3 regions of the Ferdinandcohnia jepli genome follow, and region 1 is predicted to be linked to each of the others. Evidence: riboswitches for the same ligand, from Rfam matches in the RefSeq annotation. Region 1 holds a riboswitch; each other region holds the start of a gene.

Region 1 (10,038 bases):
AATTTACCATAGATTATAAAAAAATGTATATAAGTTTCCATAATGTAATATAAATGTAGCATTACTGTCATTTTTTTACAAAAGAATTGTAAAATTTTGAAAAAAACATATGACTTTGTAACGAAAGATGCGTACATATTTTCGGTTATTCTGTCGTTTATTTCATTCTAAAGTCACTTTTGTTTTTTTATGGCTAGATAGAAGGACTCATAATAAAAATATGGGTTATTCTTCTAGTCTTCCTTCTTCTCTAATACTCTATGAATGGTTATTTGCTGAATAATAAAAAGCAAATGGTACGTAACTCCTCGAAAGTGCAATGCATTTTCTTCGTGCGATGCTTATGTTGCCGGAGCCTTCCTTGTCCTGTGCAAGCCAGGTGATACGCCGCAGGAGCGGAAATAACCAAAATTAATACCTTGTGTTCGTAAAATAAAACCGCATATAGCCATAAGTAGAAAGAGCCAAAATAAAAGACATAGTTGGATCCCAACTATGCCTTTTACTATTTAAGCATAAACACTGCGTACAATATTTGTTTGTTTACGATCTGGTCCTACAGAAAACACGGATAAAGGAATACCTGTTAACTGTGAAATACGCTCTATATAATGGCGTGCATTTGTTGGGAGTTCAGCTAGGTTTTTCACACCTGTAATATCCTCTGTCCAACCAGGTAGCTCTTCATATACTGGCTCACATTCAGCAAGTATCTTTAAACTCGCTGGGAATTCTTGAATGACTTCCCCTTTATATTGATATGCTACACAGATTTTTAATGTTTCAATTCCTGTTAATACATCAATGGAATTTAGAGATAAATCGGTAATCCCACTCACTCTGCGTGCATGTCGCACAACAACACTATCGAACCAACCAACACGACGTGGTCTGCCAGTTGTTGTTCCGTATTCACGTCCTACTTCTCTAATTTGGTTGCCTATTTCATTTGTAAGTTCCGTTGGAAATGGTCCATCCCCAACACGAGTTGTATAAGCTTTTGAAACACCTACTACATGATTTATTTTTGTCGGACCTACTCCTGATCCAATTGTAACGCCACCTGCAACCGGGTTTGACGAAGTAACAAATGGGTATGTACCTTGGTCAATATCAAGCATAACACCTTGTGCGCCTTCGAATAAAACACGACGTCCCTCATCAAGTGCATCATTTAATACTACAGAAGTATCACACACATATTTTGCAAATTGTTGGCCATATTCATAATATTCATCTAAGATTTCTTCTTTCGTAAACCCTGCTACTTCATATACCTTTTCAAGAAGTCGGTTTTTCTCCGCTAAGTTCTGAGTTAGCTTCGCTTCAAATACTTCTTTATCAAGTAGATCAGCAATTCGAATGCCCACTCTTGCTGCCTTATCCATATAAGCAGGACCGATCCCTTTTTTCGTTGTTCCTATCTTATTTGCACCTTTTCGTTCTTCTTCAACTTCATCAAGTTTTAGATGATACGGCAGTATTACATGAGCACGATTACTAATTCGTAAATTATCAGTACTTACTCCTTTATCATGAAGATAAGCTAACTCTGTTACTAACGCTTTTGGATCAACAACCATACCGTTCCCAATCACACAAACTTTATCGGAATAAAAAATACCTGATGGAATTAAATGCAGCTTATATGTTTCACCATTAAATACAATTGTATGACCTGCATTGTTTCCACCTTGATATCTAGCAATAACCTCTGCATTTTCTGAAAGGAAGTCGGTAATTTTCCCTTTTCCCTCATCTCCCCATTGAGTTCCAACTACTACTACTGATGACATTTCAATGCACCTCCAGGGTATTTATGTATCAATATTTCAATCAATTCACATATCAAACAAGATAATTCTACCAACTTACGTTTACATAGTCAACAAAACACGAACATTAAAATATAAAGTTTATCTATTTGTTCGGTTTAAGTTAGTGAGATTATATAAAAAAAAGAGTAGCTGTGCTACTCGTCATTTTACCCAATTCTGTAGTTATCTATGTTACCTGTTACGCACCCGGTGGCATTCCTGTATCATCAAACCTTCGTTCAAGATTTACGAATTTATTATATTCTTTAACAAATGCAAGCGAAACTGTTCCTACAGGACCGTTACGCTGTTTTGCAATTATGATTTCGATGATGTTTTTATTCTCAGATTCCTTATCATAGTAATCATCACGATACAAGAATGCTACAATATCAGCATCCTGCTCGATACTTCCCGATTCACGAATATCAGACATCATTGGACGTTTATCTTGACGTTGCTCTACTCCACGAGAAAGCTGAGAAAGTGCAATTACTGGAACTTTTAATTCACGGGCTAATGCCTTTAATGAACGAGAGATTTCCGAAACCTCTTGTTGGCGGTTCTCGCCACTTCTACCGTCACCTTGAATTAACTGTAGGTAATCAATTAGAATCATTCCTAATCCAACTTCTTGTTTAAGTCTACGGCATTTAGAACGAATTTCACCTATCCGAACCCCAGGTGTATCATCGATATATATACCAGAATTAGATAAGCTTCCCATCGCCATTGTTAGCTTGCTCCAGTCCTCTGGTGTTAATGAACCTGTACGTAGGTTTTGTGCATTAATATTCCCTTCCGCACACAGCATCCTCATTACAAGCTGTTCTGCACCCATCTCTAGACTAAAAATCGCAACATTTTCATCTGTCTTGGTTGCTACGTTCTGTGCGATATTAAGTGCAAATGCAGTCTTACCAACAGATGGACGAGCACCAACAATGATTAAATCATTTCGCTGGAATCCTGCAGTCATACGGTCAAGCTCTGCGAACCCTGTTGGTATACCGGTTATATCACCAACACGGTTATGAAGAGTTTCTATATTATCATACGTTTGTACAAGAACATCCTTAATATTTTGGAATGCGCCAGCGTTTTTACGGTTGGCGACCTCCATAATATTTTTTTCTGCCTCACTTAAGAGAGCTTCTACTTCATCTTCCCGTGAATAACCATCCGTCGCAATCGTTGTTGCAGTACGAATAAGACGGCGCAGAATGGACTTCTCTTCGATGATTTTTGCATAATACTCTATGTTTGCAGCAGTTGGGACAGAATTTGCTAAATCACTTAAATAAGAAACTCCGCCAACTTCCTCCAGAATTTTTGCATCAGCTAACTCAGAAGTAACTGTTACAAGGTCAACCGGTTCACCTTTATCATTAAGCGTAAGCATTGCGTTAAAAATCTTTTGATGTGCTACTCGATAAAAGTCTTCTGGAATTAGTAGCTCTGAAGCTAGAGTTAATGAGCTAGGTTCAAGAAAAATTGCTCCCAAAACAGCCTGCTCTGCTTCAATATTTTGCGGAGGAATACGGTCAGCAAAAATATCACTCATATATTCTCCACTCCCTTTTTAATCAGTAAAGTTATTCTATCTATTAATCTATTATATCTATCTTCACATAATTTCCAATATAAAAACACTAAGAACATATACGACCGGAATGTAACTCATTTTAGTTGTATTTTTCAATTATTAAATGTAAGTAAAAGCAAAAAATGTGATCTTGTACTAATACAAAACCACATTCTCATTCTACCTTTTTCATATATTTTTTCAATGGAAATTACTGTTCTTTAACCTGAACCTTAACTGTAGCAATAACCTCTGGGTGTAATTTGACCGGTACATTTGTAAAACCGAGCGCACGAATACCATCTGGAAGATCAAATTTGCGCTTATCTATTTTAATCCCGTGTTTTTTTGAAAGTTCATCTGCAATTTGCTTGCTTGTTACTGATCCAAATAAACGTCCACCCTCGCCAGATTTAGCAGATAACTCAACCGTTAAACTCTCAAGCCTTTCTTTTAATTTCTTAGATTGCTCAAGTTCTTCTGCTGCCTCTTTTGATTCCTTATTCTTCTTCGCCTCTAGAGATTTCATGTTTGCAGGCGTTGCTTCAATCGCTAAGTTTTGCTTGAGTAAGAAGTTATGAGCGTATCCGTCTGATACATTTTTCACTTCTCCTTTTTTACCTTTTCCTTTTACATCCTTTAAAAAAATTACTTTCATTATTTCCTACCTCCTAAATACTCGTCAATAACCTCTACTAACTTTTGTTCTGCTTCATCAATCGTAGTATTTTCTAGCTGGGTTGCAGCGTTGGTCAGGTGACCTCCACCGCCTAAGCCTTCCATGATTATCTGGACATTGACATCTCCTAAAGACCTTGCACTTATCCCAATTTGTAAATCATGACGCATAGAGATAACAAAGGAAGCAATTACGTCATTCATAGTTAATAACGCATCCGCTGCTTGAGCAATCATTACTTGGTCAAATGTCTCTGCTTGAGTGCCCTTTGCAATTGCAATTCCATCTTTATATATATAAGCTGTCTCAATAATCTTAGCCCGCTTTTTAAAGTGCTCCATGTTTTCCTTTAAGAATTTCTGAACTAGTACTGTATCTGCACCCTGTGCTCGTAAATAGGAAGCAGCATCAAATGTTCTTGAACCAGTTCGTAATGTAAAGCTCTTTGTATCTACGATTATTCCCGCTAATAGAGCTGTTGCCTCTAACATATCAATTTTCTTTCTCTTCGGTTGATACTCAAGTAATTCTGTGACTAACTCTGCAGTTGAAGATGCATATGGTTCCATATACACCAATAGCGGTGACTGAATAAATTCTTCTCCCCTACGGTGATGGTCAATAACAACTACTTTATCAATCTTCGATAAAAGCTTTTCTTCAATTACCATTGATGGTTTATGAGTATCCACCACAACTAGTAAAGTGTCGTTAGAGGCGATTTCAAGAGCTTGTTCTGGTGTAATAAAAAACGACCATAGCTCTGAATTTTCCTTTACTTCTTCTAAAAGTCGACCTACACCCGAATCAATTTCATTTAAATTTAATACAATATAACCGTCTTTATGATTCATCTGAGCAACCTTCAATATTCCCATTGCTGCTCCTATAGCGTCCATATCAGGGTATTTATGGCCCATTATAATGACTTTATCACTTTCTGTTACAATTTCCTTTAGAGCATGAGAAATAACACGAGCACGGACTCTAGTACGCTTTTCCATTGGATTGGTTTTTCCGCCGTAAAATTTAACCTTTCCGTTCGGAAGTTTAATAGCTACTTGGTCTCCTCCTCTACCCAATGCTAGATCTAAGCTTGATTGTGCCGCTACACCCAACTCCGGTAGCGTTGGTACCCCTACACCAATACCTATACTTAACGTAAGAGGAACGCTGTCCTTTGCGGTATTTTCACGCACATCATCTAAAATGGTAAATTTGGTTTTTTCTAATTGAGTTAATATATCTTCGTTCAACACAGCAATGAATCGTTCAGAAGATGTTCTTTTTAAAAACACACCATTTTCATTTGCCCAATTATTAAGTATTGAAGTCACTTGGCTATTTAATGCACTTTTTCGTTGGTCATCCATACCTTGTGTAACTTCGTCATAATTGTCTAAATAAATTACACCTAACACCGTACGCTCTGCTTCATAGAGCTGTTCAATCTCAATTTGCTCAGTTACATCGAAAAAGTACATAAGGCGCTCTTCGCGTTTGATAATCACCTTAAACTTTTGTTCGTGTAATGATATGGTTTCACTTTCAACCTCTTGTTTAATTAATGGCACAATAGCTTCACCTACATCGTATAAAGAACGGCCCACTAATGTATCAGCATCAAGACATGATGACAAATAAGGATTGGCCCACTCAATCTCATATTCATCGTTATAGAGCAGTATACCAATAGGCATTTCCATTAACGCCTCTTCCCCAACTTTCTTCAAACGATAAGAAAGTGTTGAAATATATTGCTCCATCTCCTTATTTAATAATAAATCTGCTTTGTACATATAAAAAACGACTAATCCAAGGAGCAGAAAACATGCTAACCCAATCACCCATTGAAAATAAAAAAGAAATGCAATTAGTAATGCTGTAATAATAAGTAACGCATAAATAGGGTAGCGAAATAATTTCCTTCTGTAAAAGTCTGGCATCTAATTTTCAGCTCCTAAAGCTTTGTTTTACTTCTTTTGGTTCACTCTATCTCGCAACTGGAATCCTAAATCAATTATACCTAAGATTCGAATAATATAAAGAAGAAATGGTGTAAGAATGGTTATAACAATTGGGATTGCCTTGGAAATTTTCTTTTGATGACAATAAAAATAGATAAATGACAACCCTTGTATCACCATGAATAACTGCAAGATAAAAAAGAAGTTAAGAAATGCAGTATAAGCAAAAGAACCTTTTTCTAATTCCATAAAACTTACTAATAAAATAAGTAGATAATACCATATGATGCTTTTAGGAAACGAAATATCCCTAAAAGGAGGAAATGGATTCATTTGTACCCGAAGTCTTTTTAGAATTGGATGAATGGCCAAAACTGTAATAAAACCCGAAATCATTGCTAGAAAAACAAATAAACTTGGAATTAAGTACTGCATCATTTCAAGTGATTCTTCTAATTGGAAAATGATATCTGTGTTAGCATCTGTACCTGTTGCCTGGACGATCTCCTCTGCCATTTCAAAGGATTCTCTTGAACCCTCAGTTAACATTTCAATTACATCAATTTGAAATACTCCAATTATAGCTATGTACATAATAAAGATTGAAGCAAGATAGGATAAAGTTGCACCTAGAAATAGCTCAATACCGTTTCTCTCTCTCCTAATTAACTCGCCTATTACAATACCAGCAACCCCAAACATCAGTGTGTGTGCAATCCCTAAAATTGACCCAAGTAATCCTGATAATAAAAACCCTATTACTAAAAATAATACACTCTGTTTAACTCCGTGTCTTACGGTAATAAGGATAAATGGGATAGGTAGTAGAAATGCAATCAAGGAGCCTAGTATGGGTACATATAAAGAAACAAGTAAGAGTACACAATACACGGCAATCAGCATTGAACCCTCTGTTAATATCTTCGTGTTTTTCACCTTTTCACCTCTAATAACTAAGAACAATATTTGCATGAAAATACTTCTTAAAATCTCCTTCTATTGTAAAGACTTAGCGGTAAGTGTTCAACTTTTGCGATTATGAGATTATCAAGAAAATGATATTTTCCCTTTACTTTTCCCTATTTTCTATTATGATAGTAGTAAATAAGTAAACGTAACCACTAGGGGAGCACAATGCTGAGAGTGAACGATTTTTCGTTCTGACCCTTTGAACCTGTTAGTTAATTCTAGCGTAGGGATGTGGAATTATTGAGAACTACTACCTTTTTTAAAGTTGTTCTCCTATGCGGTGCGTTTTGTTTATTACACACACCATATAGGAGGTTTTTTTATGAGAAATAGTAGATTACAAGCAATGATTGAGGCGGCAATTTTTGCGGCATTAGCTTTATTATTGGACCTAATTCCATCTATAGATTTTGGTCCTTCCATCTCTATATCATTCGCCATGATACCAGTGTTTATTGTCGCACTTAGATGGGGTTTTAAAATTGGAGTTCTTTCAGGCTTCTTATGGGGACTTTTACAAATTGTGTTTGATCCATGGATTATTCACCCTGTTCAGGGTGCTATCGATTATTTCTTAGCATTTTCATTTATTGGATTTGCTGGTCTATTTAAAAATAGTGTACAAAAAAACTTAAAAGATGGTAATAAAGGCAAGTCACTTGTCCTCATTATCTTTGCTATCTTAATTGGAAGTATTGCACGTTATTTCTGGCATTTTGTATCAGGGTTTATTTTCTTTGCCGAACAATTAAAAGGCTTTGAAGCAGTTTGGTTCTCATTAACTGCGAATGGAATAACTATGATTGGTGCTTTTGTATTTTGTTCAATCATTATGTCATTGTTAATATTATCTTCACCGAGATTCTTTGTTTTAAAGCAAACCGTTTAATACAAGGCCCCTACTTTGCTTTAGGGGCTTTTTTTACCTTCATTTATAGAAGCCTCAAGCTATTGCACTATAGATAAAAAACAAAGACCAAAGCGCAAGCGCCTTGGTCAGCCCCGACAGGCGCTGAAGCTGGACTTGGATAACTTTTTTCAAGTTATCAACATCATAAAATTTTATAATTTCCTAAACAACAAAAAAGCGATAGCTGTTATAGCCATCGCTTACTTATCTACTATTCACCTGCAACATATGGTAATAATGCCATTTGGCGAGCACGCTTAATAGCAACAGTTAATTTACGTTGGTATTTTGCGCTAGTACCAGTTACACGACGAGGTAAAATTTTACCACGCTCTGAAACGAATTTTTTAAGTAAATCTACATCTTTATAATCGATGCGTGAAATACCGTTTGCAGTGAAATAACACACCTTACGACGTTTTGCACGTCCACCTTTACGTCCACCAGCCATTTATATTCTCCTCCTTCCTCTTACTTTTTATCCGAATCAAATTTACAAGTTAGAACGGCAGATCATCATCTGAAATGTCAATTGGTTGTCCATCATTAGCAAATGGATCTTCGTCTACTCTTGTAAAGCCTTGATTGTTATTATTACGTTGTGGGTTCTGATTTTGTCCGTATGGAGAATAACCGCCTTGACCTTGATTGCCACCCTGGCTTCCGCCTTGGTTTCCACCATAGCCGCCACCAAAGTTTCCTCCACCACTGCGTTGTTGGTCATTTGCAGTTCTAGGTTCAAGGAATTGAACACTTTCTGCAACTACCTCAGTAACATATACACGTTTACCATCCTGGCCTTCATAACTTCTTGTTTGAAGACGACCATCAACACCAGCTAAGCTGCCTTTTTTAAGGAAGTTAGCGACATTTTCTGCTGGTCGGCGCCAAATCACACAATTTATGAAGTCAGCTTCACGTTCGCCTTGTTGATTCGTGAATGTTCGATTCACCGCTAGTGTGAAGGTTGCAACAGCTACTCCACTTGGGGTATATCGTAATTCAGGATCCTTCGTAAGTCTCCCTACGAGAACTACGCGATTCATCATCAGAACCACTCCTTTACAGGATATTCAAAACAGAGCATACGCTCTTTAAAAGTTAAAATTATTCTTCTTCTTTAACAATGATATGACGGATAATGTCTTCGTTGATCTTAGCTAAACGATCGAATTCGTTAACAGCTTCAGCGTTTGACATTACGTTAAGAATCATGTAGTAACCATCGCGGAAATCATTGATTTCATAAGCTAAACGACGCTTACCCCATTCTTTTACGTTTGTAATCTCCGCACCATTGTCAGTTAAAACGCCATTAAAACGCTCAACTAAAGCTTTTTTCGCTTCATCATCAATGTTTGGACGGATGATATACATAACTTCGTATTTTCTCATCACGTTCACCTCCTTTTGGTCTAACGGCCCTTATCAATAAGGGCAAGGAGCAATATTTTTCAATTACTCACAGAAAAAAATTATAGCATAACCACTTCTTATTAGCAAGTTGAATCTCATATTCTCTCTTTAGGGTACTGTTTCTTAAATATAGTTATGATATGATAAACTCTTCCATAAAATATGCATCTTAGGGGGATATCCATGAAAAAAACTATGGTTATGGCTTTTCTTGTCATACTTATTTCTTCAACTTTAATAGCATGTGCTAATTCAGATGAAGCAAAGGGTGATGAAAAAACCAATATAAAAAGCATTAAGCAAAGTGATATGAAAGAATATGTAGTTATAGCAAAGACTGGTCCAAACCCAGAAGACTATGTTTTTGAACCTGCTGAAATTAAAGTAGGAGTTGGAGAACAAGTTAAAATCACTCTCGAAAGTGAAGACGAACTACAACATGCCTTATGGCTACCTAGTACTGATAAACCTGAAATAATGAATGGTGAGTCATTTATCTTTACCGGCAAACAATCTGGTGAAGTATTAGGAAAGTGTTCAGAGCTATGTGGAACTGGACATGCACTTATGAATTTCAAAGTAATTGTTGAATAATTTTATAAAGTAAAAAAGCACTTCAGTTGTGTACTGCACCCCAAAAGTTAGAGAGAAATCTTACTTTTGGGGTGTGTTTTTTATGGCTAAATATAGTGAGC
Region 2 (10,038 bases), on a different contig from region 1:
TAACAGTTGGTGCTGTATTCGCAAGTGGTGCATTCGGAGCGATAACCTCACCTTTAGGTGATACAACAATCACTACTGCAGCAATACTAGACCTGGATTTAGTTGATTATGCCCGCTATAAATTGAAACTATCAGCTATTGGCGGAGGGATTGCAATAATTTTATATGTAATAAGTGCACTGTTTCTTGTATAGGATTGGTCAAAAGTCCATAAGCTATCTCTATTTAGGAGGTGAATATACATATGTCAAATGAAAAACAGAACGATAGAAATTTTGCGGAAAATCTTAAGAATACTGCAGGCTCAGCATTTGAAACAGTTCATAATGCATTAGAAACTACTGAAGATGCTGCAATGAGTGCTGTTGATGCAACAAAGAATGCAGTAAACAATGTAAGGGAAAGAATGGATAACGATAATGAATAAAAAACGCCTCTTGGCGTTTTTTTATGGTCTTTTTTCGAATATACTTTTAAAGTTATTTCGGTAAAATACTAATAATATTCCATGTGCGATTATGATAACAACTGCTAAAAGTAATAAAGATTGATCCTCAAACAAATGAAGCAAGAAGATGTTTACTACCAGTGGAGCTAGAATGGCCAGTGCTAACGGGACATATCGATTACTTAGTAAGAGTAGCCCACAAAACACCTCTAACGATTTTTCTGCTACTAACAAATAGGAAAAATCAAATAAAGACATCGCTTCTGGACTTGTCGCAATGAACGGGTCTAAACCAAAGATTACAAAAAATCCATTTACGCCTGCAACTAAAAATAACACACCTAAGAATACTCTAGGTACATGCAATGCTACCTTTTTCAAACGAACACCCCCTTATATAAGTATACAAGGGAACGCGAATTAATTTGCTATTTTTGTAAAAGTTGCTGCGTTTCTTTTATAAAATCAGTGAAATATCCGTCTACACCGTATTTTATGATTCTTTTTTGTTCAGCTATTTGTGTTTGTTTATTCGTGAAATAAACATGTACTTTCTTACCAGCCTTATGTAATTCTTCAACAACATCTTTCGTAACATCTGAAGATTCAATACCAATAATAGGGTACGGAGTTGACATTGCCTGCTTTAGATCGAACTCTCCTTTTCGATATAAAAGGGTAAGCGGAATAGTAGGAGCTAAAGCCCATAATTTCTCAAGACTCTCCTTAGAAAACGACTGAAGAACAACCCTCTTCGTTTTTAAAACGTCATACTTACGTAAGAGTTTCACTAAGGGCTCTTCCATCACAAGTTGATTATTTACCTTCCTTGTTTCAATATAAAAGTTTTCATTTTTTGCAAAGGTTTTTAGAATTTCTTTTAAACTAGGTATTTCTTCACTTACAGTTTTATTATGAAAAGTACCGATTGTTTTAAAAGACTTTATTTCATTGAGGGTGTAATCAGATACTTTCCCCTTCCCATCTGTCGTTCGATCGAGTGTTGCGTCATGCATTGCAATAAGCTCGTGATCTTTTGTCATACGTAAATCAATCTCTAAATAATCAACACCATCTTTTGAAGCAAGTTTATAGGCTGTTAGTGTGTGCTCGTTAAACCTATTATTCGCGCCTCTGTGGGCTATTATTATTGGTTCCTCATCATCTGGTTTAGCGAGAACTATAGATGTAAGTGACAAACAAAACATAAGTAGTAATAGAGTAGTTCGTTTGATCATATGCAACCTTTCCTATATCAAAGTTATCTTTCCTATTCTTTGTATCTGACAGATATCTATGCTTGGGAGAAAACAATAAACAGCCTTTTCTCCTGTTGTTCAAAGAGATTAGGCTGTTTTCATGTGATGATAATTGCATATTGGTTGCATGTGTTATTAAATTGGAGTGATTTCTACATCTAAAACTCCAACACTTGGTTGTGCACCTAGTGCCTCAAAGGCCATTCTATGAAGATTAATTTTGTTTAACGGGAAGTTCTTCACCGTATCAACAACCGTGACAATAACTTCATGAGAAGGAACAAAAGAAAGATTTCTTACTTTTAAACGTTGACCGCATTTGAACGGACTTCCTTCAGCAACTGCAACTGTCATATTATTATCATATTTCCAACCAATTTCACATTTGGTTGGTACTCCACCCCAAGTCCAAGATGCCTTACCAATGATTGAATCAGTGTCCCTTGGCTGATACCAATATCCTGTTGGATATGGGACGTAATTATAGGATTGCTGCGGATAAGTAGGATAATAGGTAGTTCTTCCATCAATATATCCGTGACAATAAGGACAGTAGTGACCAGACATTTGATTACTCATTCCTCTTCTTCTCCCCCAAAAGCCGTATTTTACTAATTACTTCGTCTAATTAAATTATGTTATAGACACAGTTCTGGTTACAGTTGAGGAGGAAATAAGAAAAAGCTATTTAACTTTATTCAGCAGAAGTCCCCTACTTCTATAAGTGGGGGATGAATGCAAAAGGAGTATACAATTCAGTCAGTGTTAAAACTCCGACTGAATAAAGTTATAGTCTCCGGCGGATGCCTCGATTTTTAAAAGGAAGTCTTTCGAGCAAGCTCGAAAAAAATCGGGTGCAAATACACCAACGCGAATTTAATTTACTTTTGTCCTTTAAAATTCAACCAACTTAAAAATTCTTCTCCTGAAACATTTTAATCGCTGAGCTCTTCATAACGATATTTAAAATTACAAATCCAAAAATTGCCCCAGCAATTGAGCTAAAGATAAACGATGGTACGAATCCAAACAGTGCGGCTTCCTTGCCCATGATGAGTGTAGCTAATGGATAGCACGCAATAGCCCCTAGTATGCCAGTACCTATTATCTCACCTGTTAAAGCCATTGATAGTTTCTTAGTCTTTGAAAATAGATATGCTGCTAAAAAGGCACCAATCATACTACCTGGAAATGCAAATAATGACCCGGTTCCTAACATATTTCGTAATAGTGATACTGAAAAAGCCTGTAATACTGCATACCCAGGACCAAGGATAACAGCAGATAATACATTAATAAAATGCTGCATAGGAAATACCTTTGTAAAACCAATTGGTATTGAGAACAAATGACTTGTAATCGTTCCAACTGCTACTAGCATTGCTGTAACAGTCATTTTTAACGTTTTATTCATTAGAAATCCTCCTTTTAGTCCATTACTAAGCCGCCATCAACGACTAGATTTTGTCCTGTTACTCCCTTTCCCCATGGAGAGGCAAAGAAGAGTACTGCATTTGCTACATCGGAAGGTGTTGTCACCTGTTGCAATGGTGTCGACGATTTGATTAATTGAAAAACTTCCTCTGATGTTGCTGAACTTGCATCTGTTGTTTTGAGTAGCCCACCCGAGACCATATTAACTGTAATCCCATACGCTCCTAATTCTTTTGCCATGCTACGAGTAAACCCTAATAATGCGGCCTTGCTTGTATTGTAATCATGGTAGGCTACTACAGGGTTTTGAAATAGATTTGTTCCAATTGTGATGATACGACCAAACTTTTCTTCTCTCATATCAGGTAAAGCGGCTTGAGTAGTATGTAATGCACCCCTTACAGCACCCTCAAGCTGTGCTTGATAATCCTCCCATGAGATATCATCAGCGTTTTTCTTAGATATTGGATCAAATTTAAACTGAACTAATGCATTATTAATAACAGTTGTTACGGGTTTATCAAAGTATCGCTTAGCTTCACCAAACATTTGTTGGACTTGTTCTCGATTTCGAATATCTGCTTGAATGGCAATAGCGTTTTCTCCTATTTCTTCCTTCAAAGATAGTGCTTTGTCTTCACTTTGAAAATAATTTATTACTACCTTTGCTCCCTCTTGTGCAAAACCCCGTACAATTTCCCTTCCTAAACCACGTGCTCCTCCTGTTACCAGGACAACCTGATTATGTAGATTCATAGTCAAAACCCCCTAAACTAGTGTAAAGAACAACGCAAAAAAGCCAGGTCCATGTAAAATAGACCTGGCTTAAGTAGCGAGATAAAATTGCTAACTCTAACTCTACTTTCCTACGCCGGTATTACCCGGATCAGGTCCAAAGGGTTAAAAAACAACTGTTTTTCTCTCAGCCCAACCGGGCACCCCTAGTAGTTTGCGAATATTCTTTTTTTAAGTATAACGTGGTTACACAAAGATGTAAAGTAATAATTTGGTAAGGTGCGGTAAGTAAAACTGAGTAATAGTAAAGTTAGTAGTCACTTTACCCCTTTAGTTGCACAAAGAGACAAGCTATGTAAAAATAGATTAAAAGATTACTCTATTCGATCTTTTGAGAAATTTCTGTCGTTATAGGCGGAAATTCGTGTTTTTATTAAATTTATCTAGGGGGAACACTTCATGTTTAAAACAACTTTCTTAGAAGAATTAAAGGAACTTGCTAGTATCCAAGGAACACCTGGTCAAGAAATGAATGTAGTTAGAGCTTTAGTAGAGATGTTCAAGCCTTTTGCCGATAAGGTAGAAGTTGACCATATGGGTAATTTATATGCCTACCTTGAAGGAAATCAGCCTGGTCCAAAATTAATGATTTCCGCTCACTCTGACGAAATAGGCTGTGTTGTTCGAGATATTGACGACCGAGGATTCATTCGAGTTGAACGTACAGGTGGAGTTCTTGAGACACTTCTTATCGGACGTAAAGTAAATGTAAATGGGCACTTTGGCGTAATTGGTGTGAAGGCTGGACATTTACAAACTCCCGAGGAACGTAAAAAAGCACCTAGTATTTATGAATTATATGTCGATGTTGGTGCATCTTCAAAAGCTGAAGTTCTTGAAATGGGAATTGAAATCGGCGACCCAATTACATACATAAGTGAAATTGAGCAATTTACGAATAAAGATTTAATTTGCGGAAAAGCCATTGATAACCGTAGCTGTTGTGTCCTATTAGTGGAGCTATTTAAAACGTTACAAAGCCGTGACTTTAGCGGAACATTAGTTGGTGTTGTGGCTGTTCAAGAAGAAGTTGGATTACGTGGGGCAAAAGTGGCAACCTACAAACTAAATCCAGATTATGCAATCGTCCTTGATACGATACCTTGTGCAGATACTCCAGACAGTCTTGGTAGTGGTTATCCGGTTGGTATCGGTAAAGGACCTGTTATTCCTGCTTTAGCTGGAGGTTCTGTACGTGGTAACATTATGTCACCACAAATGAAAAAACTAATAACGTCTCATGCGAAGAAGCTAGAGATTCCTTATCAACTTGCCGTAATGACAGGAGCAACAACTGATGTAGCAGCTGTTCACATTGAGCGTGAAGGAATTCGTGCTGGGGCCATTACCGTAGCTCGCCGTTATTCCCACTCACCTGTTGAAATGGCAGATCTTAATGATTATGAACAAACGCTAACATTACTCAACTCACTAGTAAAAGACCTCGGAAACTGGGGAGAAATGAGCTTTATATAGTAATATACGGCCTGGCCATGCAGATATATTTTAGTGCAGAGGTTCAGGCCAAAAAAATGCTTATACCAACCTATCATTTCACATACTACTATAGAAATAGAAGCAAAGTTAGGAGCTAACCTAGTGGACAAAGATCGTGAGGAACAAACACAAGAAAATAGTAATGATGAGATGGACTGGGATGCTTTTTTTAAAAGTGACGATGATGAAGAATGGGAAAAAGAAAAAGCAAAAAAGAAAAAACGTAGAAGTCTTATTGTTAAATTAGTTAGTTTGTTACTTGTAGTTTCTATGACCGTTACAGGGTTACAGGTTTGGTTCAATGTATTCAACCTCCCTGCAATCCGCTTTGTTGAGGTTTCAAATCGACTATCAAATCAACATGAGGTAAAAGAATACAGGAAAGCAGTTGTAACGATTGAGTGGGCCGGTGTTAAAGGAACTGGTTTTACAGTGGATTCAAGTGGACTAATAGTAACAAATGAACATGTTGTTAACCATACAAACACTGTAACTGTTCAATATCGATCTGGTGATTCATACACTGGCAAAGTTATTGCAAAGGATGCAAACCTCGATATAGCCATTGTCGATATTGAAGCTACTAACCTCCCTACTCTTGAACTTGATAATGCTGATAAGGATTGGAGTAATGAAAAAATCATGTTTATAGGTAATCCTCTGTCTTTTACTCAAATTGCAAATGAGGGTGAAATAAAAGGAAATGTTGTCTTACGTGATTGGGAAGTTCCTGTTATGATGATTGAAGCACCGATTTATCGCGGAAATAGTGGTAGTCCAGTGATTAACAAGGACGGAAAGGTAATTGGTGTAATTTTTGCGACACTTCCTAATCCGACTATTGAAACGGAAGAAATTGTAGGTCTTGCTGTACCTTCCAGCCACATTCTAAAATTACTCGAAGAAGTTGAATTTAAAACGGAGTAAAAATGCTTTTTAATTTTATCATCTTCGAAAAGAAGTTTGCGTCCCTGCCTTCCTTGGTAAAGGGATTACTTTTTGTTTCTAAACAATGTAAAAATGCCTCGTCGCATATTCTTGACGGTCCAAATCTTTGGTAACAAAAATCATGTTGCATGCAGCAGTTATCAACGGCATTCGTTGGTGGACCACTTCCCCCACATCCTGGTCCGCACCAACGGTATCCAGGCATACAAAAACCAACTCTCCTTCTTTTATACATAGAAAAACCCTTCCTTCTCGGTTTGTTTTTACTAAAATATGAAACACAAGTCGAGAAAGATAGGGCTATTGTAAAATCTGGGTAATTGTTTTAAATACGGTCTATATCTTCAATAACTAACCCTTCTACATGATGCTTAGACATTTCTTTTCGTATCTTCCTGTTTTCTTTCGATTCGAAAAGAATATCAAAATCGTAATCTTCGGGATACAGATCCTCGGCTTTTATATATAGAGAAAGCCTTTTATGATTAAAGAGTAACCTCTCGCCTTTTACCACCACTTCTACTTCACCTTTATCATTAGCTGGTTTGGAGACTATGCCATATTGATCCAAAGAAGGGATATTTACATTATCTCCTCTTTTAAAAATAGACGCCTCGTTTGGTTTCTTTTCAATCTTTCCATGCTTTTGCTTCTGTACATACTTAGCATTCATCGCAAGCTGAGAGCTTAATTCATTGATAGTAAATGGACTAGCGTCTCGATATTCCTTCGTTTCTCCATAGGTGATTTGATGTGCGCGTTCAATTAGGAATGGATGCATTCCCAATTTCAATGCAATCGTAAATGCTTGGCTATCGCCACCTTTACCAATGATAAGGCGGTATGTCGGTTTTAATGTGCTCGCATCAAACTCCATAGAGCCGTTCTCAAAGCCTTCTCTGTTTTCAGCATATGTTTTAATTTCACTATAATGAGTTGTCGCAAGAAGCGTTGCCCCTTTTTGATACAGTTCTTCAAGAATTGAAGTTGCAAGTCCCATTCCTTCTGCAGGATCTGTACCTGCCCCTAGTTCATCTAATAATACAAGTGAATGTGGCGTCGTTTCTTTTAATATCTCAATAATGTTTTTAATTCGTGATGAAAACGTACTAAGAGATTGCTCAATACTCTGGCCATCCCCAATATCAACGAGAATTTTATCATAGATTGCAATTTCACTACCTTCATCTGCTGGAATATGCATACCTGATTGTGCCATTAGAGTCAGTAACCCTACCGTTTTTACCGTTACCGTTTTTCCTCCTGTATTTGGACCTGTGATGACTAAGGCATCATAGTCTTCCCCAATCGTAAAATTCAGTGGAACTGCCGGTGCACCTAATAGTGGGTGTCTTACATTCTTTAGACGAATAGTATGATGCTCATTTATTTGTGGAGCAATCCCTCCTATTATTTGGCTGTATTTAGCTTTGGCAAAAATAACATCATATTGAATCATCGTTTCAACAGCTATTTTTATTTCATGCTCGTGTTTTTCGACCAAACCAGTTAATTGTGTTAAGATACGATGCTCCTCTGCCTCCTCTTGCATTTTTAACAAATTAATGTCTTCCTGTAGATAACCTATCTCTTCTGGCTCCATAAATAGAGTCGCACCTGAAGCAGATGTATCAAGTACAGTTCCTTTGATTTGTTTTCGATATTCTTTCTTTACAGAGATAACGTATCTCCCGTTTCGTTCACTGACAAGATTGTCTTGGAGATACTTGCTGTTCTTGGATGATTTAACAAATTGCTCTATTTTTGCTTTTAATCGTTCTTCTTGGATACTGATTTGTTTTCTCGTTTTCAATAATTCTTTACTTGCGTAGTCGTCAACTCTTCCATGGCGGATACAACGCGCAATCTCATCTGCCAAATCTTTTAAGTCAAAAAGAGAATATACATAGGTTGAGATAATAGGTGCTGCATATTCCTTATCACTCATAAATCTTTTAAGTCTTTCGATACAAACTAAGAAATCACATAGATTCATTAAATGATCTGGCCGTAATGTCACTGCTTTATGCATGCTAGTTAATAGATATTTAATATCCTTTAACGTATGAATCGGTACACTTGTGCTAATTTCCAATACCTTTTTCGCTTCACTTACCTCATTTAACCAAGCAACAATTTGCCTCTTCGTACGAGAAGGTGTTATAGATTCAATTTTTTCTTTTCCTAGTTCTGAAATGCAATATGTTGCGATTTCGTCTTTAATATCAGTAAATTGTAGAACTTCGATGGTTTGTGAATTCAATGGAATTCCTCCTAATGTGTTTTTGGTTTTACACACGTGCGAGGAAACGTAAGAACAGGAGTACATACTCATTTTTAAGAAGGTTTCTCTAAAAACCTTGTATAAAATAAAAACCGCAAGAGAACACATTGGTTCTGTTGCGGTCAAAAAGTCATCATATACAATGAAACATTCGTAAGGATAAATCCGTACAAACATACTTCATTCGTAGAAGGAGTCGGCGCAAACCTTTGTTCTTAACATTTCACGATCCGAAAATTGGGTATAACAAATAAACATCTGCTATAAAGCAATTTTTTCAGACTCGCACGTATAAAGTTACGTTTTAGTTAAGAACTGCACCCTTCATAAAATAAACCCCTTTACTTGGAAGATACCATTATTATAGCACCAAAAAATCAAATGTATATAGACAATTTTCTATTTTTTTACTCTAAATGTATTTACTTCCTTCTCTTATACTCAATTTCGGTAAATTGTTTAGTTGAATGAAGCTGCGGACTGATTCTGGATTAGTTTTCGAATACTCTCTTAACGCCCAGCCAATGGCCTTTTGAATAAAGAATTCTTTACTTGCTGCATTTGCAAGTATGTAACGATATAAAAGCTCTGCGTCTGTACGTACTTTATACTTAAGTTGAAAAAGTATTGATGAACGGGATAACCATATATGGTCACCGTATGCCCACCCTTCAATATATTCCGCAATTACTTCAGGTGTTTCTTTTGCAACCTTACCTACTAAATGTGGTGCAAGCACATCCACTGTATCCCACCAAGATTTGGTTGTAATAAGGTTTTCTAGAAATGGTAAGTGTTCTTTATTAATCTTTTTTATCGATTTTTGCATATAATCGAGGGCTGCATTTTGATATTCTCGCTCATCTTTTTCCCATAAAAGCTCTACAAAAGAGGGTTGGAAATCCTGTTTTAAGACACCAGTTTCTGTATAAAACCTCTTCATTAACTCTCTTCGTAATGGCGTCTTAATACCAAGAAATAGGAACTTGTTTTTCATATAGTTCTGCATAGGGATGGCGTTTTCCTGATTACGATGTTCTTCAAATAAACGAACGATTAAGTCAATCATTTTTAAACTCCTTATTAGAAAAACACGATTTCCCGCCCATGACGGCAGAAATCGATGTCTTTTCTTATAATTTAATCCTTTCAAGGAAGTTAACCTTTCTTAAAGTATAAAAAATGGGACAGACAAGCTGTCCCATAACTGGTTATACAGATAGAATTTCTTCAATTTGTTGAAGTGTGTCTTCACTTAAAACAACACCAGATGCTTTCACGTTTTCTTCCAATTGCTCTGGTCGACTTGCACCTACTAATGCACTTGCTACATTTGGTTGACGTAGAATCCATGCTATCGCAAGTTGTGATAA
Region 3 (10,038 bases), on a different contig from region 1:
AAGTACCTACATCTAAAAAATCATATATTAATCGAAAGCTGCAATTAGCTTATAACTCTCTGCTTTCTTTATTATAATGATGTCTGGACTTGAAGTCTTACACGCAAGGGAATGAGTGCGCAATAAGATTCACAGTTTGAAAGGAGTATACTATGCATGAACTTATTAATAAAACCTTTTCATTTTTACTTGCAGTATTTTTGTTTGTGATTTACCTAAAAAATGAACACTATTTAGACTTTCTTTATTTCCACTACATTATTGATTACATTTTTCTAATTTTAGCAATTATCCTTATAGTTTTGGGAGTTAATAAAGTAAATAAGAGGATATCGACATTTCGCTTTACATTACATATTCAACTTATTTCCAGCTTTCTTCTTCTCCTTTTCTTTACACATGAGCTTTTCACACCTTATTTTTATACCGACAACTATTTAAAAAAAGTAGGGGTGGAAAAGATCGAGCTTTATCATCAACTTTCGGATACTGAAATAGACAGCGAAGAACGTGACAAGCTTGCGAAAGATGCTGTGGTAAAGGATATGGCCGCCTCGTATTCTATAATTAATCAATACCCAACTGTTGAACCGTTAGAAAAAATCGAAGTCCTTGAATTTAAAAGAAATTTTGACGAATATGAGATGACTATCAAAGGAAAACATCCTGAACAGGATTTAGTACATACATATGAATACACTTTTGAAAAAGAGGGTTTAGACTTTAAAATAATTGGATTTGCAAATCTAAATTAGATTTTATGTACTTTCTATGAATCTATTAAGTTTTTAATACTTTAAAAATGAGAAAAATTCCTTTAAGTGGTAAAATAAAAGATGATTTTAAATACATACATAAAGGAGCTCATGACTATGGAATATCGTCGTCTTGGAGATACTGGTCTTAAGGTAAGTGAAATTAGCCTTGGAAGCTGGTTAACATATGGTGGGTATGTTGAAGAGCAAAATGCAGCTTCATCTATTGATAAAGCATATGAACTAGGAATTAACTTCTTCGACACAGCAAACGTGTATATGCGCGGTGAGGCTGAAAAGGTTGTTGGTAAAGCATTAAGCAAATATGATAGAAGTTCTTATGTTCTGGCAACAAAGGTCTTTGGAAAGATGGGGGATGGACCAAATGATTCTGGGTTGTCTCGTAAGCATATCATGGAACAATGTCATGCAAGTTTAAAAAGACTTGGAACTGACTATATTGATATCTATTATTGTCATCGCTTCCATACAGAAACACCTCTTGAAGAAACATTACGTGCTCTTGATGACCTTGTACGACAAGGAAAAGTGTTGTATGTAGGTGTTAGTGAATGGACTCCGGAACAAATCTCGGAAGCAGTGCATCTTGCTGATAAAAAGCTATTAGATCGTATCGTCGTAAATCAGCCGAACTACAGTATGCTTCACCGTTATATTGAAAAAGAAATTATTCCTGTTAGTGAGAAGCATGGGATTGGACAAGTTGTATTTTCACCACTAGCACAAGGTGTGCTGACTGGAAAGTATAAAAAAGGTGAGGCAGTTCCTGCTGGTAGCCGTGCTTCACAAGAGAAGTTAGGTGACTTATTTGGTGTTCTAAATGATGCGAACCTCGATAAGGTTGAATTATTGAAGGGTATTGCAGAAAATGAGAATCTTTCTTTATCACAACTTGCGATAGCATGGATTCTACGTCAACCAAATGTAGCAAGTGCATTAGTAGGTGCAAGTCGACCAGAGCAATTGGAAGAAAACGTGAAAGCATCTGGTGTTGTTTTAAGTGAAGACACACTTCAACAAATTGAAGAAATTCTATCTGTATAACCAGTTATGGGACAGCTTGTCTGTCCCATTTTTTATACTTTAAGAAAGGTTAACTTCCTTGAAAGGATTAAATTATAAGAAAAGACATCGATTTCTGCCGTCATGGGCGGGAAATCGTGTTTTTCTAATAAGGAGTTTAAAAATGATTGACTTAATCGTTCGTTTATTTGAAGAACATCGTAATCAGGAAAACGCCATCCCTATGCAGAACTATATGAAAAACAAGTTCCTATTTCTTGGTATTAAGACGCCATTACGAAGAGAGTTAATGAAGAGGTTTTATACAGAAACTGGTGTCTTAAAACAGGATTTCCAACCCTCTTTTGTAGAGCTTTTATGGGAAAAAGATGAGCGAGAATATCAAAATGCAGCCCTCGATTATATGCAAAAATCGATAAAAAAGATTAATAAAGAACACTTACCATTTCTAGAAAACCTTATTACAACCAAATCTTGGTGGGATACAGTGGATGTGCTTGCACCACATTTAGTAGGTAAGGTTGCAAAAGAAACACCTGAAGTAATTGCGGAATATATTGAAGGGTGGGCATACGGTGACCATATATGGTTATCCCGTTCATCAATACTTTTTCAACTTAAGTATAAAGTACGTACAGACGCAGAGCTTTTATATCGTTACATACTTGCAAATGCAGCAAGTAAAGAATTCTTTATTCAAAAGGCCATTGGCTGGGCGTTAAGAGAGTATTCGAAAACTAATCCAGAATCAGTCCGCAGCTTCATTCAACTAAACAATTTACCGAAATTGAGTATAAGAGAAGGAAGTAAATACATTTAGAGTAAAAAAATAGAAAATTGTCTATATACATTTGATTTTTTGGTGCTATAATAATGGTATCTTCCAAGTAAAGGGGTTTATTTTATGAAGGGTGCAGTTCTTAACTAAAACGTAACTTTATACGTGCGAGTCTGAAAAAATTGCTTTATAGCAGATGTTTATTTGTTATACCCAATTTTCGGATCGTGAAATGTTAAGAACAAAGGTTTGCGCCGACTCCTTCTACGAATGAAGTATGTTTGTACGGATTTATCCTTACGAATGTTTCATTGTATATGATGACTTTTTGACCGCAACAGAACCAATGTGTTCTCTTGCGGTTTTTATTTTATACAAGGTTTTTAGAGAAACCTTCTTAAAAATGAGTATGTACTCCTGTTCTTACGTTTCCTCGCACGTGTGTAAAACCAAAAACACATTAGGAGGAATTCCATTGAATTCACAAACCATCGAAGTTCTACAATTTACTGATATTAAAGACGAAATCGCAACATATTGCATTTCAGAACTAGGAAAAGAAAAAATTGAATCTATAACACCTTCTCGTACGAAGAGGCAAATTGTTGCTTGGTTAAATGAGGTAAGTGAAGCGAAAAAGGTATTGGAAATTAGCACAAGTGTACCGATTCATACGTTAAAGGATATTAAATATCTATTAACTAGCATGCATAAAGCAGTGACATTACGGCCAGATCATTTAATGAATCTATGTGATTTCTTAGTTTGTATCGAAAGACTTAAAAGATTTATGAGTGATAAGGAATATGCAGCACCTATTATCTCAACCTATGTATATTCTCTTTTTGACTTAAAAGATTTGGCAGATGAGATTGCGCGTTGTATCCGCCATGGAAGAGTTGACGACTACGCAAGTAAAGAATTATTGAAAACGAGAAAACAAATCAGTATCCAAGAAGAACGATTAAAAGCAAAAATAGAGCAATTTGTTAAATCATCCAAGAACAGCAAGTATCTCCAAGACAATCTTGTCAGTGAACGAAACGGGAGATACGTTATCTCTGTAAAGAAAGAATATCGAAAACAAATCAAAGGAACTGTACTTGATACATCTGCTTCAGGTGCGACTCTATTTATGGAGCCAGAAGAGATAGGTTATCTACAGGAAGACATTAATTTGTTAAAAATGCAAGAGGAGGCAGAGGAGCATCGTATCTTAACACAATTAACTGGTTTGGTCGAAAAACACGAGCATGAAATAAAAATAGCTGTTGAAACGATGATTCAATATGATGTTATTTTTGCCAAAGCTAAATACAGCCAAATAATAGGAGGGATTGCTCCACAAATAAATGAGCATCATACTATTCGTCTAAAGAATGTAAGACACCCACTATTAGGTGCACCGGCAGTTCCACTGAATTTTACGATTGGGGAAGACTATGATGCCTTAGTCATCACAGGTCCAAATACAGGAGGAAAAACGGTAACGGTAAAAACGGTAGGGTTACTGACTCTAATGGCACAATCAGGTATGCATATTCCAGCAGATGAAGGTAGTGAAATTGCAATCTATGATAAAATTCTCGTTGATATTGGGGATGGCCAGAGTATTGAGCAATCTCTTAGTACGTTTTCATCACGAATTAAAAACATTATTGAGATATTAAAAGAAACGACGCCACATTCACTTGTATTATTAGATGAACTAGGGGCAGGTACAGATCCTGCAGAAGGAATGGGACTTGCAACTTCAATTCTTGAAGAACTGTATCAAAAAGGGGCAACGCTTCTTGCGACAACTCATTATAGTGAAATTAAAACATATGCTGAAAACAGAGAAGGCTTTGAGAACGGCTCTATGGAGTTTGATGCGAGCACATTAAAACCGACATACCGCCTTATCATTGGTAAAGGTGGCGATAGCCAAGCATTTACGATTGCATTGAAATTGGGAATGCATCCATTCCTAATTGAACGCGCACATCAAATCACCTATGGAGAAACGAAGGAATATCGAGACGCTAGTCCATTTACTATCAATGAATTAAGCTCTCAGCTTGCGATGAATGCTAAGTATGTACAGAAGCAAAAGCATGGAAAGATTGAAAAGAAACCAAACGAGGCGTCTATTTTTAAAAGAGGAGATAATGTAAATATCCCTTCTTTGGATCAATATGGCATAGTCTCCAAACCAGCTAATGATAAAGGTGAAGTAGAAGTGGTGGTAAAAGGCGAGAGGTTACTCTTTAATCATAAAAGGCTTTCTCTATATATAAAAGCCGAGGATCTGTATCCCGAAGATTACGATTTTGATATTCTTTTCGAATCGAAAGAAAACAGGAAGATACGAAAAGAAATGTCTAAGCATCATGTAGAAGGGTTAGTTATTGAAGATATAGACCGTATTTAAAACAATTACCCAGATTTTACAATAGCCCTATCTTTCTCGACTTGTGTTTCATATTTTAGTAAAAACAAACCGAGAAGGAAGGGTTTTTCTATGTATAAAAGAAGGAGAGTTGGTTTTTGTATGCCTGGATACCGTTGGTGCGGACCAGGATGTGGGGGAAGTGGTCCACCAACGAATGCCGTTGATAACTGCTGCATGCAACATGATTTTTGTTACCAAAGATTTGGACCGTCAAGAATATGCGACGAGGCATTTTTACATTGTTTAGAAACAAAAAGTAATCCCTTTACCAAGGAAGGCAGGGACGCAAACTTCTTTTCGAAGATGATAAAATTAAAAAGCATTTTTACTCCGTTTTAAATTCAACTTCTTCGAGTAATTTTAGAATGTGGCTGGAAGGTACAGCAAGACCTACAATTTCTTCCGTTTCAATAGTCGGATTAGGAAGTGTCGCAAAAATTACACCAATTACCTTTCCGTCCTTGTTAATCACTGGACTACCACTATTTCCGCGATAAATCGGTGCTTCAATCATCATAACAGGAACTTCCCAATCACGTAAGACAACATTTCCTTTTATTTCACCCTCATTTGCAATTTGAGTAAAAGACAGAGGATTACCTATAAACATGATTTTTTCATTACTCCAATCCTTATCAGCATTATCAAGTTCAAGAGTAGGGAGGTTAGTAGCTTCAATATCGACAATGGCTATATCGAGGTTTGCATCCTTTGCAATAACTTTGCCAGTGTATGAATCACCAGATCGATATTGAACAGTTACAGTGTTTGTATGGTTAACAACATGTTCATTTGTTACTATTAGTCCACTTGAATCCACTGTAAAACCAGTTCCTTTAACACCGGCCCACTCAATCGTTACAACTGCTTTCCTGTATTCTTTTACCTCATGTTGATTTGATAGTCGATTTGAAACCTCAACAAAGCGGATTGCAGGGAGGTTGAATACATTGAACCAAACCTGTAACCCTGTAACGGTCATAGAAACTACAAGTAACAAACTAACTAATTTAACAATAAGACTTCTACGTTTTTTCTTTTTTGCTTTTTCTTTTTCCCATTCTTCATCATCGTCACTTTTAAAAAAAGCATCCCAGTCCATCTCATCATTACTATTTTCTTGTGTTTGTTCCTCACGATCTTTGTCCACTAGGTTAGCTCCTAACTTTGCTTCTATTTCTATAGTAGTATGTGAAATGATAGGTTGGTATAAGCATTTTTTTGGCCTGAACCTCTGCACTAAAATATATCTGCATGGCCAGGCCGTATATTACTATATAAAGCTCATTTCTCCCCAGTTTCCGAGGTCTTTTACTAGTGAGTTGAGTAATGTTAGCGTTTGTTCATAATCATTAAGATCTGCCATTTCAACAGGTGAGTGGGAATAACGGCGAGCTACGGTAATGGCCCCAGCACGAATTCCTTCACGCTCAATGTGAACAGCTGCTACATCAGTTGTTGCTCCTGTCATTACGGCAAGTTGATAAGGAATCTCTAGCTTCTTCGCATGAGACGTTATTAGTTTTTTCATTTGTGGTGACATAATGTTACCACGTACAGAACCTCCAGCTAAAGCAGGAATAACAGGTCCTTTACCGATACCAACCGGATAACCACTACCAAGACTGTCTGGAGTATCTGCACAAGGTATCGTATCAAGGACGATTGCATAATCTGGATTTAGTTTGTAGGTTGCCACTTTTGCCCCACGTAATCCAACTTCTTCTTGAACAGCCACAACACCAACTAATGTTCCGCTAAAGTCACGGCTTTGTAACGTTTTAAATAGCTCCACTAATAGGACACAACAGCTACGGTTATCAATGGCTTTTCCGCAAATTAAATCTTTATTCGTAAATTGCTCAATTTCACTTATGTATGTAATTGGGTCGCCGATTTCAATTCCCATTTCAAGAACTTCAGCTTTTGAAGATGCACCAACATCGACATATAATTCATAAATACTAGGTGCTTTTTTACGTTCCTCGGGAGTTTGTAAATGTCCAGCCTTCACACCAATTACGCCAAAGTGCCCATTTACATTTACTTTACGTCCGATAAGAAGTGTCTCAAGAACTCCACCTGTACGTTCAACTCGAATGAATCCTCGGTCGTCAATATCTCGAACAACACAGCCTATTTCGTCAGAGTGAGCGGAAATCATTAATTTTGGACCAGGCTGATTTCCTTCAAGGTAGGCATATAAATTACCCATATGGTCAACTTCTACCTTATCGGCAAAAGGCTTGAACATCTCTACTAAAGCTCTAACTACATTCATTTCTTGACCAGGTGTTCCTTGGATACTAGCAAGTTCCTTTAATTCTTCTAAGAAAGTTGTTTTAAACATGAAGTGTTCCCCCTAGATAAATTTAATAAAAACACGAATTTCCGCCTATAACGACAGAAATTTCTCAAAAGATCGAATAGAGTAATCTTTTAATCTATTTTTACATAGCTTGTCTCTTTGTGCAACTAAAGGGGTAAAGTGACTACTAACTTTACTATTACTCAGTTTTACTTACCGCACCTTACCAAATTATTACTTTACATCTTTGTGTAACCACGTTATACTTAAAAAAAGAATATTCGCAAACTACTAGGGGTGCCCGGTTGGGCTGAGAGAAAAACAGTTGTTTTTTAACCCTTTGGACCTGATCCGGGTAATACCGGCGTAGGAAAGTAGAGTTAGAGTTAGCAATTTTATCTCGCTACTTAAGCCAGGTCTATTTTACATGGACCTGGCTTTTTTGCGTTGTTCTTTACACTAGTTTAGGGGGTTTTGACTATGAATCTACATAATCAGGTTGTCCTGGTAACAGGAGGAGCACGTGGTTTAGGAAGGGAAATTGTACGGGGTTTTGCACAAGAGGGAGCAAAGGTAGTAATAAATTATTTTCAAAGTGAAGACAAAGCACTATCTTTGAAGGAAGAAATAGGAGAAAACGCTATTGCCATTCAAGCAGATATTCGAAATCGAGAACAAGTCCAACAAATGTTTGGTGAAGCTAAGCGATACTTTGATAAACCCGTAACAACTGTTATTAATAATGCATTAGTTCAGTTTAAATTTGATCCAATATCTAAGAAAAACGCTGATGATATCTCATGGGAGGATTATCAAGCACAGCTTGAGGGTGCTGTAAGGGGTGCATTACATACTACTCAAGCCGCTTTACCTGATATGAGAGAAGAAAAGTTTGGTCGTATCATCACAATTGGAACAAATCTATTTCAAAACCCTGTAGTAGCCTACCATGATTACAATACAAGCAAGGCCGCATTATTAGGGTTTACTCGTAGCATGGCAAAAGAATTAGGAGCGTATGGGATTACAGTTAATATGGTCTCGGGTGGGCTACTCAAAACAACAGATGCAAGTTCAGCAACATCAGAGGAAGTTTTTCAATTAATCAAATCGTCGACACCATTGCAACAGGTGACAACACCTTCCGATGTAGCAAATGCAGTACTCTTCTTTGCCTCTCCATGGGGAAAGGGAGTAACAGGACAAAATCTAGTCGTTGATGGCGGCTTAGTAATGGACTAAAAGGAGGATTTCTAATGAATAAAACGTTAAAAATGACTGTTACAGCAATGCTAGTAGCAGTTGGAACGATTACAAGTCATTTGTTCTCAATACCAATTGGTTTTACAAAGGTATTTCCTATGCAGCATTTTATTAATGTATTATCTGCTGTTATCCTTGGTCCTGGGTATGCAGTATTACAGGCTTTTTCAGTATCACTATTACGAAATATGTTAGGAACCGGGTCATTATTTGCATTTCCAGGTAGTATGATTGGTGCCTTTTTAGCAGCATATCTATTTTCAAAGACTAAGAAACTATCAATGGCTTTAACAGGTGAGATAATAGGTACTGGCATACTAGGGGCTATTGCGTGCTATCCATTAGCTACACTCATCATGGGCAAGGAAGCCGCACTGTTTGGATTCGTACCATCGTTTATCTTTAGCTCAATTGCTGGGGCAATTTTTGGATTTGTAATTTTAAATATCGTTATGAAGAGCTCAGCGATTAAAATGTTTCAGGAGAAGAATTTTTAAGTTGGTTGAATTTTAAAGGACAAAAGTAAATTAAATTCGCGTTGGTGTATTTGCACCCGATTTTTTTCGAGCTTGCTCGAAAGACTTCCTTTTAAAAATCGAGGCATCCGCCGGAGACTATAACTTTATTCAGTCGGAGTTTTAACACTGACTGAATTGTATACTCCTTTTGCATTCATCCCCCACTTATAGAAGTAGGGGACTTCTGCTGAATAAAGTTAAATAGCTTTTTCTTATTTCCTCCTCAACTGTAACCAGAACTGTGTCTATAACATAATTTAATTAGACGAAGTAATTAGTAAAATACGGCTTTTGGGGGAGAAGAAGAGGAATGAGTAATCAAATGTCTGGTCACTACTGTCCTTATTGTCACGGATATATTGATGGAAGAACTACCTATTATCCTACTTATCCGCAGCAATCCTATAATTACGTCCCATATCCAACAGGATATTGGTATCAGCCAAGGGACACTGATTCAATCATTGGTAAGGCATCTTGGACTTGGGGTGGAGTACCAACCAAATGTGAAATTGGTTGGAAATATGATAATAATATGACAGTTGCAGTTGCTGAAGGAAGTCCGTTCAAATGCGGTCAACGTTTAAAAGTAAGAAATCTTTCTTTTGTTCCTTCTCATGAAGTTATTGTCACGGTTGTTGATACGGTGAAGAACTTCCCGTTAAACAAAATTAATCTTCATAGAATGGCCTTTGAGGCACTAGGTGCACAACCAAGTGTTGGAGTTTTAGATGTAGAAATCACTCCAATTTAATAACACATGCAACCAATATGCAATTATCATCACATGAAAACAGCCTAATCTCTTTGAACAACAGGAGAAAAGGCTGTTTATTGTTTTCTCCCAAGCATAGATATCTGTCAGATACAAAGAATAGGAAAGATAACTTTGATATAGGAAAGGTTGCATATGATCAAACGAACTACTCTATTACTAC

The links. A riboswitch is a leader RNA that binds a small molecule or an ion and turns the genes downstream of it on or off. The one in region 1 is predicted to bind thiamine pyrophosphate.
Region 2: another riboswitch for thiamine pyrophosphate. It lies ahead of AB3M96_RS18350 (3-oxoacyl-ACP reductase); the one in region 1 lies ahead of thiT (energy-coupled thiamine transporter ThiT).
Region 3: another riboswitch for thiamine pyrophosphate. It lies ahead of AB3M96_RS18500 (3-oxoacyl-ACP reductase); the one in region 1 lies ahead of thiT (energy-coupled thiamine transporter ThiT).

Annotation. Positions count from the first base shown of each region.
Region 1 is NZ_JBFOKR010000035.1:6-10,043, reverse strand. It holds gene AB3M96_RS23070 (adenylosuccinate synthase) at 510-1,796, opposite strand; gene dnaB (replicative DNA helicase) at 2,017-3,381, opposite strand; gene rplI (50S ribosomal protein L9) at 3,614-4,060, opposite strand; gene AB3M96_RS23055 (DHH family phosphoesterase) at 4,060-6,027, opposite strand; gene AB3M96_RS23050 (YybS family protein) at 6,055-7,020, opposite strand; TPP riboswitch at 7,162-7,264, shown strand; gene thiT (energy-coupled thiamine transporter ThiT) at 7,340-7,906, shown strand; gene rpsR (30S ribosomal protein S18) at 8,139-8,378, opposite strand; gene ssb (single-stranded DNA-binding protein) at 8,428-8,976, opposite strand; gene rpsF (30S ribosomal protein S6) at 9,035-9,322, opposite strand; gene AB3M96_RS23025 (cupredoxin domain-containing protein) at 9,527-9,937, shown strand.
Region 2 is NZ_JBFOKR010000018.1:19,039-29,076, forward strand. It holds gene AB3M96_RS18320 (Na+/H+ antiporter NhaC family protein) at 1-194, shown strand, start outside; gene AB3M96_RS18325 (hypothetical protein) at 245-427, shown strand; gene AB3M96_RS18330 (DoxX family membrane protein) at 449-829, opposite strand; gene AB3M96_RS18335 (glycerophosphodiester phosphodiesterase) at 877-1,686, opposite strand; gene AB3M96_RS18340 (RlpA-like double-psi beta-barrel domain-containing protein) at 1,843-2,286, opposite strand; gene thiW (energy coupling factor transporter S component ThiW) at 2,618-3,121, opposite strand; gene AB3M96_RS18350 (3-oxoacyl-ACP reductase) at 3,136-3,897, opposite strand; TPP riboswitch at 3,988-4,094, opposite strand; gene AB3M96_RS18355 (M42 family metallopeptidase) at 4,336-5,412, shown strand; gene AB3M96_RS18360 (S1C family serine protease) at 5,536-6,360, shown strand; gene AB3M96_RS18365 (Parvovirus coat protein VP1-like protein) at 6,347-6,586, opposite strand; gene AB3M96_RS18370 (hypothetical protein) at 6,510-6,701, shown strand; gene AB3M96_RS18375 (endonuclease MutS2) at 6,707-8,644, opposite strand; gene AB3M96_RS18380 (DNA alkylation repair protein) at 9,078-9,734, opposite strand; gene AB3M96_RS18385 (aldo/keto reductase family protein) at 9,877-10,038, opposite strand, start outside.
Region 3 is NZ_JBFOKR010000018.1:51,326-61,363, reverse strand. It holds gene AB3M96_RS18545 (hypothetical protein) at 1-77, shown strand, start outside; gene AB3M96_RS18540 (hypothetical protein) at 153-755, shown strand; gene AB3M96_RS18535 (aldo/keto reductase family protein) at 873-1,820, shown strand; gene AB3M96_RS18530 (DNA alkylation repair protein) at 1,963-2,619, shown strand; gene AB3M96_RS18525 (endonuclease MutS2) at 3,053-4,990, shown strand; gene AB3M96_RS18520 (hypothetical protein) at 4,996-5,187, opposite strand; gene AB3M96_RS18515 (Parvovirus coat protein VP1-like protein) at 5,111-5,350, shown strand; gene AB3M96_RS18510 (S1C family serine protease) at 5,337-6,161, opposite strand; gene AB3M96_RS18505 (M42 family metallopeptidase) at 6,285-7,361, opposite strand; TPP riboswitch at 7,603-7,709, shown strand; gene AB3M96_RS18500 (3-oxoacyl-ACP reductase) at 7,800-8,561, shown strand; gene thiW (energy coupling factor transporter S component ThiW) at 8,576-9,079, shown strand; gene AB3M96_RS18490 (RlpA-like double-psi beta-barrel domain-containing protein) at 9,411-9,854, shown strand; gene AB3M96_RS18485 (glycerophosphodiester phosphodiesterase) at 10,011-10,038, shown strand, end outside.